2 regions of the Bacillus sp. SRL337 genome follow, and region 2 is predicted to be linked to the other one. Evidence: riboswitches for the same ligand, from Rfam matches in the RefSeq annotation. Region 2 holds a riboswitch; the other holds the start of a gene.
What was found. A riboswitch is a leader RNA that binds a small molecule or an ion and turns the genes downstream of it on or off. The one in region 2 is predicted to bind cobalamin.
Positions count from the first base shown of each region.

Region 1: another riboswitch for cobalamin. It lies ahead of AC4E8A_RS22960 (DUF4430 domain-containing protein); the one in region 2 lies ahead of AC4E8A_RS03875 (acyl-CoA thioesterase).

Region 1 is NZ_OZ481793.1:4,599,209-4,604,742, forward strand. Features, by position in the region: gene AC4E8A_RS22955 (DUF4430 domain-containing protein) at 1-590, opposite strand, end outside; gene AC4E8A_RS22960 (DUF4430 domain-containing protein) at 656-2,650, opposite strand; cobalamin riboswitch at 2,797-2,985, opposite strand; gene ahpC (alkyl hydroperoxide reductase subunit C) at 3,387-3,950, shown strand; gene ahpF (alkyl hydroperoxide reductase subunit F) at 3,964-5,493, shown strand.
Region 2 is NZ_OZ481793.1:790,901-796,434, forward strand. Features, by position in the region: gene AC4E8A_RS03860 (hypothetical protein) at 382-549, opposite strand; gene AC4E8A_RS03865 (S1 domain-containing RNA-binding protein) at 761-1,204, opposite strand; gene AC4E8A_RS03870 (hypothetical protein) at 1,695-2,435, opposite strand; cobalamin riboswitch at 2,602-2,786, shown strand; gene AC4E8A_RS03875 (acyl-CoA thioesterase) at 2,947-3,414, shown strand; gene AC4E8A_RS03880 (ribonucleoside-diphosphate reductase subunit alpha) at 3,457-5,534, shown strand, end outside.

The DNA.
Region 1 (5,534 bases), 850 kb from region 2:
GCTTTCCATTCTACAGCCGTGACAGACAATATAGTTCCCTTTACATCAGGGGCTGCAATGGTAATGTTGACTGTTTGTTTTGGTTTAGCAGGTTCCTTTGGCGTTTCCTGCTTTGGCGGCGGGGTTTCCTTCGTCTCTTTTTCAGCAGGCTGCTTTGGGGTCTCCTTAGCTGTATGCTGTTTTTCTTCAGCAGGCTTTTTTGTTTTATTCGTATCCTTTGGTGCAGGTTTGGCTGCTTCACCTTGAGACGTACCCTCATCTTGATTACTTTTCGGTTTATTTTCTTCCTTACTTTGGGGATCGTCATCAAGCTTATTACTTCCATCAGTGGTTTGTGCGGCGGTTTCTGTATTGTCTCCGTTTTCTTCGGCAGTTTCCGAACCGCTGCCTTCCCTATCAGAAGATCCTGCCACTGATTCCTGTTCATCAGCTTCTACTTTTTTTTCTCCTGAAGTTAACCCGGATTCTGACATCCCACTCGCCTGTTCAGGAGAATCTCCCCCCGTCTCAGGCAATCCGGCAGTGTCTTTGGCACAGCCGCCTAATAGGATGAAAATCAGTATCATAGCTGCCATCAACCAACGTCTCATCCAACTTCCCCCTTCCTTACAATGAATGAGGGTAATCCAGCATAACTGGATTACCCGGAATGTTCTTAGGCTGTTCTTTTTCGATTAATGCAGAAAAGAATGAAACCGGCAACCAGCAAGCCCAATCCCGCTAACATAATAGCCATCGTATTGGTTCCCGTTTCAGGTAACTTCTTCCCTTGATTTTTCTGGTCTTTTGTTTTTTTATTTGTATTTTTAGCATCAGCGGCCTTCTCAGGCTGTTGCCCCTGGGCTTGCCCAGGATCTTCTGTTTGTCCGGAATCACCTGATTTTTCGGGCTGCTCTGTTTCCGGCTGCTCCGGCTGTTCTGTGTCTCCCGGTTCCCCCGGCTGTTCCGGCTGTTCTGGAGTTTCCTCATCGGCATCCTGCTTAAACTGGTAAACAAGTCCGCTTCCAGTCACGAAATTCTGATAGGCTTTCAGTGCTAATAATGCTTGCTGTGTCCCCATGGAGCTTGATTCCACATCATCGAGCAAATGACTGAATCCGCCATCTGCTTGTTGGAACTTCATTAAATGCTGGACAAGATTACCTCCGGACTTTGTAAGCTTTTCCCCTGTTGGATCGACTCCAACAGAAGCAAGTCCGATAATTGCCTGGGATACAGATTCACTGGAATCCCCGCCATTAAACTCAATATCAAATCCGCCTGTCTCATCTTGTGTCTTTGAGAGATAAGAAACAGCTCGGTCAATGGCTGCTTGGACATCATCCTGATCCCTGTATGGGGCTAAGGCTGATAATGCCATTCCAGTAATATCCGGACTTGGATTTGTTCCAAAGAAGCTCCAGCCGCCGTCTTCCAGCTCCAAATCCAGGATAGCTTTTATCATCTGATCTCTAAAGCCCTCTGGCGTTTCATACCGTCCACTGTCCACTGCCAATAAAGCATAGATATTCATATTAATAGATGGATTTTCCAGACTTCTATGACTGACCAATGAATCTATTAAATTATATCCTTCAATAGATGCAGCATTCGCATCTGCTGCCGATAATCCAATTATTACTTTTTCCAAGTCAAACACGTTTCGGAAACTTCCTTCTACCGATTTGACTCTCTCTTTCACACTCTGGACGTATGAAGGAGGGATCTCTCCAGTTGTATTGGCAGCTCCCCAAACCCACCATTCATTTCCATATGTAAGGGAGACCTTGTTGGCATTCATGTATGACAAAATTTTGTCCATGCTATTAGTGATCATTTCGTCTGTGAGCGGCTCTGCCTCTTCAACAGGCACCTCCGGCTCTGGCTGAGGATCTACAGGTTCACTTGGTTCCTCCGGCTCCTCTGGTTCTGGGTCAGCAGGCGGGAGGTAATGATCGATTGTTAATTGAATATGATCATTTGGCTGTACTGTATAAGAAACAACCCCAACTTCTGAAGCGGTTCCATTAATCCCAAAACTCCAGTAATCTCCTTCTTCCAACACGGTCTTCCCAATATTATCAATGGAAGTAAACCATGAACCATCGACAGAAGCATCGACATCAACCCCATGTTTGGCAGCTGCCTGGATTAAAGCACCATATGCGCTGGCACCTTTCATTAACGTCACTTCTGTTTCAGGAATGATTTCAGTTCCATCTTTCCCTACAGCAGATACTTTTGTGCTTACCGCAGGGGTTGGCCATTCAGTGATGGCAAACAGAAGATGCTCCCCATTCCTTACTAAATGCGTGGATGCTCCTACTGAAGAAGATACTCCATTTACATTAAAGGACCAATAGGCATCTCCACTTGGAGTCACCCCCCCTATACCGTTAATAAATGCACCATATTCTCCAAATGAAGCATCAATTTTCTTATTATTCTTTTCCCCTGCCTCCAATAATACCTCATAGGCATTATCACCTTCTTCCACCTCTATGGCTGTCAAAGGCAATATGACTTCACCATCCTCATCAATGGCCTTGACTGTCACCGCATTATCAAGTGCAGCCGCATGGATGACCGGCTGAACAAATGAAAGGTTGCCGACTACAAGTAGAATGATGGCAAATAAAGCGGTGAGACGCTGTGCAAGTGCTTTGTTCATCGTAAACTCTCCCCCTGTTTAGTAAATTTGCTCAAAAAAAATACACCCCTATTTCAAGAGATGTGTACGTCCATATGGTTCCGTTCCGTTATGTATAAATACATTATGGCCAGAATCCTTTGTACACCTCCCTATCCGCGTAGGTCGAATGGCGTCAAAAACAGGCAGGTCTCCTGGCTCATGATCAACATCTTCTATCACCTTCCCATCATTTGACAGTGGCATTCCAATAGAAAACTCCCATTTACAGTGGCGGGACCGCGCCGGCATTTCACCGGTCTTCCCTTTTAATGATTTACCATTTAGGCAAATCAACCTGTTCTTTCCGTATTCAGTTATTTATAGAATAGTCAAACATGCAGAATCTGTCAATGATTCCAGATACAACTCTTATCCTCGAGCAGCAGCAAGTATAAGTCTGAAAATTTGCGTAACTTGGATGTTTCATCTAAAACCTTCTCAATTCTATTTCTCTATTGATAAAACAGCTGTAAAAATAATTAGGTTCCTGAATGAATAGATTCTCCAATATTGTTAACAATAGAGAGGATTGTTTTTGATCTAAAAAATTTTTCATAAAAAGAATTTCCTTTTAAATCAAGACGCAAAGGGAAGTTTTTTATAAAATTCAATGCTTTCCCTTTGACAAGTTTCCCAGATAATATGATAATGAATATCGAATTAGAATTATTCTAATCTCTATAAGGGATAAAAAAACATTAGGAGGCCATTCAATATGTCATTAATCGGAACTGAAGTAAAACCATTCAAAGCACAAGCGTATAAAGATGGAGAATTCATCGAGGTAACAGAAGAAAGCCTAAAAGGTCAATGGAGTGTATTCTGCTTCTACCCTGCAGATTTCACATTCGTTTGCCCGACTGAGCTTGAAGACCTTCAAAATAACTATGATGAACTAAAATCACTTGGTGTAGAAGTTTATTCTGTTTCTACTGATACACACTTTACTCATAAAGGCTGGCATGACAGCTCTGACACAATCGGAAAAATTAAATATGCAATGATCGGTGATCCTTCTCAAAGAATCACTCGTAACTTTGAAGTACTAAACGAAGAAGATGGTCTTGCTGACCGCGGAACGTTCATCATCGACCCGGATGGTGTTATCCAAACAGTTGAAATCAATGCTGGCGGAATCGGCCGTGACGCAGACGTTCTAGTAAGCAAAATCAAGGCTGCTCAATATGTACGAAAGAACCCAGGCGAAGTTTGCCCGGCTAAATGGCAAGAAGGTTCTGAAACACTTAAGCCAAGCCTTGACCTTGTAGGTAAAATCTAAGGAGTTGGATTAAATGTTACTTGATGCAGATATCAAAGCACAGTTAGCCCAATATCTTGAATTATTAGAAGGCGACATCATGCTTAAAGTAAGTGCTGGTGAAGATGAAACTTCCCGCGACATGCTTATTTTAGTAGATGAACTGGCTACCATGTCTTCCCACATTAAAGTCGAGCATGCTGATTTGAAGCGCACTCCAAGCTTTAGTGTAAACCGTATCGGCGAAGATACAGGTGTTACCTTCGCCGGTATCCCTCTTGGACATGAATTCACTTCATTGATCCTTGCCCTTCTCCAAGTAAGCGGCAGGGCTCCGAAGGTAGATGAAAATGTCCTCGAACAAGTGAAGAATCTTAGTGGTGAATACCATTTTGAGTCTTACATCAGCTTAAGCTGCCACAACTGTCCAGATGTGGTACAAGCCTTGAACCTGATGAGTATCTTCAATGAAGGTGTCACTCATACCATGATCGATGGAGCTGCTTTCAAAGAGGAAGTAGACAGCAAAGAGATCATGGCGGTCCCGACTGTTTTCCTTAATGGGGAAGAATTCGGCAGCGGACGCATGTCAATCGAAGAAATCCTCGGAAAACTGGGAGGCGGCCCTGATGCTGCGGAGCTTTCCGGTAAAGACCCTTACGATGTCCTTGTGGTCGGCGGTGGTCCAGCCGGTGCAAGTGCTGCTATCTATGCTGCACGCAAAGGAATCCGTACAGGGATCGTTGCTGAGCGATTCGGCGGACAAGTCATGGACACGTTAGGCATTGAGAACTTTATCAGTGTCAAGCAGACAGAAGGTCCTAAACTTGTTGCCAGCCTTGAAGAACATGTGAAAGATTATGGCATCGATGTCATGAATCTTCAGCGTGCAAGCCGCCTTGAGAAAAAGGATATGATTGAACTTGAGCTTGAAAACGGCGCAGTTCTAAAGAGTAAATCTCTTATCCTATCAACAGGAGCACGCTGGCGTAAAGTCGGTGTTCCAGGTGAAGAGGAATTCAAGAACAAAGGGGTAGCCTACTGCCCTCACTGTGACGGTCCTTTATTCGCAGGAAAACATGTAGCGGTTATCGGCGGAGGAAACTCAGGTATCGAAGCAGCTATTGACCTTGCGGGTATCGTTAAGCACGTAACAGTCATTGAATTCAATGCCGATCTTAAAGCGGATGCTGTATTGCAGGATCGCCTGTACAGCCTTCCGAATGTTACAGTAATCAAAAATGCTCAGACAAAAGAGATCACAGGTACTGATAAAGTTAATGGCCTCACATATGTAGAGCGTGATACTGAAACGGAACAGCATATCAATTTAGAAGGTGTATTCGTCCAAATCGGTCTTGTGCCAAACACAGATTGGTTAGGCGATGCCCTGGACCGCAATCGCATGGGTGAGATTGTTATTGATAAGCATGGTGCTACAACCATGCCTGGAGTGTTTGCTGCAGGTGACTGTACAGACAGTGCTTATAAACAGATCATCATCTCTATGGGATCGGGTGCTACTGCAGCCTTGGGTGCATTTGATTACCTGATCCGTAATTAATATCAAAAAGAACCGCTTCCATACCCGGAGCGGTTCTTTTT
Region 2 (5,534 bases):
CGAAAATGGGAGAGTAGCTATTTTTCTTTCCTGCTTACAGGGGGGATCCGGTGAATGACCGAAAAATGAAGAGCCTTATATAAAGAGAAAGTGATGTCATGCGTATAGGGGTGTGTGCAGGATAGGAAGTATAGGGGGCGAGCCGGCTTTATTGCATTTGAAGAGAAATAGGAAAGGTAATCCTGTGAATTTTTCACACCTGTGAGCCTTGCCCAAAAACCGCCTGAAGTGAAATAGAATTCCTGCAATGCCTGGTCCGGGATCAAGAGAACAGATTCTGATTCCAGTTTTGTCCAAAAAAACGCCCTTCAAATTCATATGAAATGGAATAAAACAGCGGCGTTTCAATGAAAAACACCCTGGTTTTCAGGGTGGGGGATACTATCTTTTCTGTAACTCTTCTTCAAAGAAAAATGTACTTGGATATTCTTTCACGATGTATGAGTATCTTTTCATGTTTTTGATGTATTGTGATTTAATGATTTTTACGTTTTCACTGGATGATTTAATACTGACTTCTTCACCGACATTGAATAAACACTTACCCATATGCTCACCCTTTCTAAAGATATAAACTGTAATGGACATGGACGTTGGAAATGAAGAATAAAGGGATGGAAAATAAAGAAGGCAAGCTGCTCTGCTTGCCTTTGTTCAAAGATTGGAAAGTATAAATTCTTGAAGGGCAATAGTGTCTGGCGGCAGCGCCCTTACAACACTGAATAGGGGCCGCCGCTTTACTTATGGTCCATCTATAAGATTATCCGCGTCTTCCGCCTCGGCCGCCGCGTTTCCCTTCGGTATTGCGTTTCAGAGATGATAAATTTTCTTCGCTGGATTTCATGAACTTAGCCATTTTATCCTCGAACGTCTCTTTAGGCTTGAAGTTTCCTTTAGAACGGAAGTCTTTGTTAGGTCTGCTGTCTCTTCCTTGGCGTGGAGGACGCTTAGTGAATCCAGAACCCTCTGGTTTGTCTACAGCTTTTTTGATTGACAAGGCAATTTTGCCCGCATTCTCACTAATTACCTTAACCTCAACTTCATCGCCTACTTTAAGATGGTCGTTAACATCTTTCACATAACTGTCCGCCACCTCACTGATATGCACGAGACCGGTTGAGCCTTCGGGTAATTCCACGAATGCCCCGAAATTAGTGATACCAGTTACCTTACCTTTAACCTTGCTGCCTATTTCGATTGCCAAAAAAAGTTCCCCCTTAATAATTATAACAACATCTAATTATAGCAAATTCACCGGCTAAAATCTAATGGTGATTCATGGCTTTATTTTTTGCCTTGATATAAATTGAAAAATGCCCAGATTATACAGTATGCATAAAGCGGTTTAAACAGTCCATTCCAATGTATGTTTAGACGCAAAGAAGTGTTTTCAAGAATTGGATGGAAGATGGAAAAAATCCATAAAAAAGAGGTGTTGGAATAAAGTTAAGAAGTGCACCAATATCAGATGTTCATTCAAACGATGACCCATATATGGATGGGAGTGGATGATAAAAAAGCCTTTTGCATGGCTGCTGTACCAAAAAGATTTGAATTTCGAGATATTTTGCCCGATTTCACCCTTTATACCCTGAAAAGCTAGAAAGGAACTGCTCTTCCATCATTAGCATCCCAGGGGAAAGTCCGCGCCCGGGCATTTTTCATAAGGCAGCAATCCATACGAAAACAGCCTTTCATAATGATGAATCTGCCCACTCTTTGATGATGGATGCCATATGATCCTTGTTGTGTTGAAATTGTTTTATTCTGTGCCCATTTGCACCAGAGGGATGGGGAAACCCGGTTAACAAGGTGTGGGAGGGGAGCTTTGCTTCTTTCTTGAGATGTTGAAGAACTGATTCCACTGTTCTGCCAAGCGGAATGAGCAAAGCGCCAGGTCCGATTTGTTGAAGTTCTTCCGGGAAGATAACCATGGAGTAGTAAGAAAGTAAATCCGACTGACCAATTCCCGGCCTGTGTCCCGTATAATTCTGGCCATGCAAGAAAACAGGGTACTTTATAACGGAAGCGGTGTGCACTAATCGCCGATTTTCGTGAAACAGGGATAAAGTGCTATCAATGTTTAGGAACTCAGAAAGACCTGCTTGATCAAGCATTGCAATGAGGTTTTTTCTGATGGGACCCGAGAAACCGGCTGCAATCTTGGCTGCCTCCAGAATCTGGTTTTGGCTCTGATTCAAGTCCAGGCTTTGTAAAGTCTGTTCATAGGCCGTTCTCATCTGCGTCCACCCGGGAGTGATCCCGATGAGGACAATCTTCGCCTTGGTATTGATGTATTCATTATGAGGGGCGTAGTACATTTCCAGGTTCCCGGACTTTTCTAATAAGAACCTTGGTGTAAGTAATGTTTCCTTCGTCAGGGGAAGGGATAAAGAACTGATTTCCGACAGGTAGGAAGGAAGTTTTGATTCCAAGTAGGATTCCTCCTTTTCAAGATGAAGTAATAGTCTATCTATATCATTTACTTAAACATCGGATAATTACAAGCAAATCTATTGTAATCCTGCAGAAATTCCTTTATCATCTAAAAAGAGAACACAATATTATGTGTTTGTGAAAGGTTTTAATAACTACATATTGTGTAATGCCGATAAATATGGTGTCTATTTAGACGTAATAGGGAATCTGGTGAAAATCCGGAACTGTCCCCGCAACTGTAAGTGCTGACGAAATAAGTAACTGCCACTGTCTTCAACCGAAGGCGGGAAGGACTTAATGTAGGGTGAAGCACAAGTCAGGAGACCTGCCATGTTTATAGCGTCTTATCTTCTTCGGGAATTGGGAAGGTAGAACGAGGATACATTGGTAGGCTTGAACAATTGTCTATGAATCTATCAGCGTTTGAAAAACCCATCCTTTGCGATGGGTTTTTTTATTCCCATTTTTCAGATTGAAGCAACTTCTACGTAAAAGGAGCAATGAAAAATGGAAGCATTATCCTCGCATGTATCAAGAACCGTTGTGACCCGGCTGGTACTCCCGCCTAATACCAATCATATGGGCACCATCTTTGGAGGAACCGTCTTGTCCTATATTGATGAGATTGCCGCTATCTCTGCCATGAAGCACAGCCGTAAAGTTGTGGTGACAGCGTCCATCGATACTGTTAATTTCCTGTCGTCGGCAGAAGTCGGCGATATATTAACGCTGGAGGCATGCGTCATTTCAACGGGCCGTACCTCGATGGAAGTCTTTGTGAAAGTGGAAAGCGAGGACCTTGAAACAGGAGAAAAAACCCTTACTACAACATCAATATTATCTATGGTGGCGAAGGATGAGGAAGGGCGGCCGACTCCGGTACCCGGTGTCATCCCGCAAACAGAAGAAGAAGAAAACCTGCTGAAAACCGCGAGAACCCGCAAACTGCGCAGGCTTGAGATGAGAAATCAATAAAAGTGGGAGGATTTCAAAATGGAATTAACGACAGTACATCGGATGCAAGAGGTGACACTGCTGCTTGGAGAGTTGAAGAGCAGGCATAAAGGCGTATCTTTTGAAGAATACGAGGAAAAAGTCCGGCAGGCGTTGGAAGCTAAGAAGGATATGACTGCTGATCAGCTGGATAACCTGCTGATCCTTGCAGCTGTAGAAAGAATCAGCAGTATGGAACCCGACTGGACCTATGTGGCCGCAGATATTTATTTGAAAAAGTTATACCGCGCGAGCTCGATTTCCAGAGGGACACTGTCCGGCAGAGGATACGGGTCTTTCTTTCACATGATAACACTTCTGGAGGAGCTGGGGATCTATGATAAGCGGCTGCTTCAGAGATACAGCAAAGAAGAGATCGACACCCTGGAAAAAATAATTGATGGAGAAAAGGATCGATTATTTACGTACATAGGAATCGTCACACTGGCAGAAAGATATTTAGCCAAGGCCCATGACGGCACATTCATCGAGCTTCCACAGGAACGCTTTATGATCATTGCGATGACTCTTTTAGCCGATGAGCCGAAAGAAAAACGACTGGAATTGATCCAAGAGGCTTACTGGGCACTGTCGAATCTGTATATGACAGTGGCGACTCCGACCTTGGCGAATGCCGGAAAAAGTTATGGACAGCTCTCAAGCTGTTTCATCGATACGGTGGAAGATGATCTGCGGAGCATTTATGACTCCAACACAGACGTCTCGACATTGAGCAAGAACGGAGGCGGAATCGGCATTTATATGGGCAAAATCAGGAGCCGCGGAAGTGATATCAAAGGCTTTAAAGGAGTCAGTTCCGGTGTCATTCCCTGGATGAAGCAGTTGAATAACACCGCGGTCTCAGTGGATCAGCTGGGACAGAGGCAGGGAGCGATTGCCGTTTATCTGGATGTATGGCATAAGGATATTTTTCCATTCCTCGATTCAAAGTTGAACAATGGAGATGAACGCCAGCGTACCCATGATCTTTTCACGGGTGTATGCCTTCCTGATCTTTTCATGGAGCAGGTGGAAAACAGGGGTGACTGGTATCTGTTTGATCCTCATGAAGTGAGGAAAGTGATGGGCTTTTCCCTTGAGGACTATTTTGATGAAAAGCAGGGTCAGGGTTCATTCAGGGAAAAATATTGGGAGTGTGTTTTTAACCTGGACCTGTCCCGTGAAACCGTTCCGGCCATCGAGCTATTCAAGTCGATTATGGTCTCCCAGCTTGAAACCGGAACACCTTATATGTTCTATAGGGACACAGTCAATCGGTTCAATGCAAATCAGCACAAAGGAATGATTTACTGCAGCAATCTTTGTACCGAGATCACCCAGAATATGAGCGCCACGGTCATGGAGGAAGAACGGGTGGAAGACGGGACCATCATCACGTATAAAAAGCCGGGAGACTATGTGGTATGCAACCTGTCATCCCTTTCCCTTGCGAAGGCCGTGAAAGACGGGGTTCTTGAAAAAGTCATCACGATTGCCGTCAGAATGCTTGATAATGTCATAGATATCAATCAAATTCCGGTGCTGCAGGCCCAGCTCACCAACGAAAGGTACCGGGGGATCGGTCTTGGTACCTACGGCTGGCACCATCTGCTGGCGTTGGAAGGAATCAAGTGGGAAAGTGATGAAGCCGTCGATTATTGTGATTCCCTATATGAAGAGATTGCTTTTTATACGGTATCAGCAAGTTCGGCTTTGGCGGCGGAAAAGGGCGCATATCCGTATTTCTCCGGCTCAGAGTGGTCGACAGGGGAGTACTTTGAAAAGAGGGGATATACTTCAGCCAGATGGCTGGATCTTAAGGAAGAGGTGCAGCGGAACGGCATCCGAAATGGCTACTTGATGGCTGTGGCCCCCAATTCATCAACCTCACTGATTGCCGGTTCGACTGCCAGCATCGACCCTGTTTTCCGCCTGGAATATTCAGAGGAAAAGAAAGATTATAAGATTCCGGTCACAGCCCCGGATTTATCGCCGCATACGACATGGTATTACAAGACAGCTTATACTATCGACCAGCATTGGAGCATCAAACAAAATGCGAAACGCCAGCGCCATATCGATCAATCGGTCTCCTTCAACCT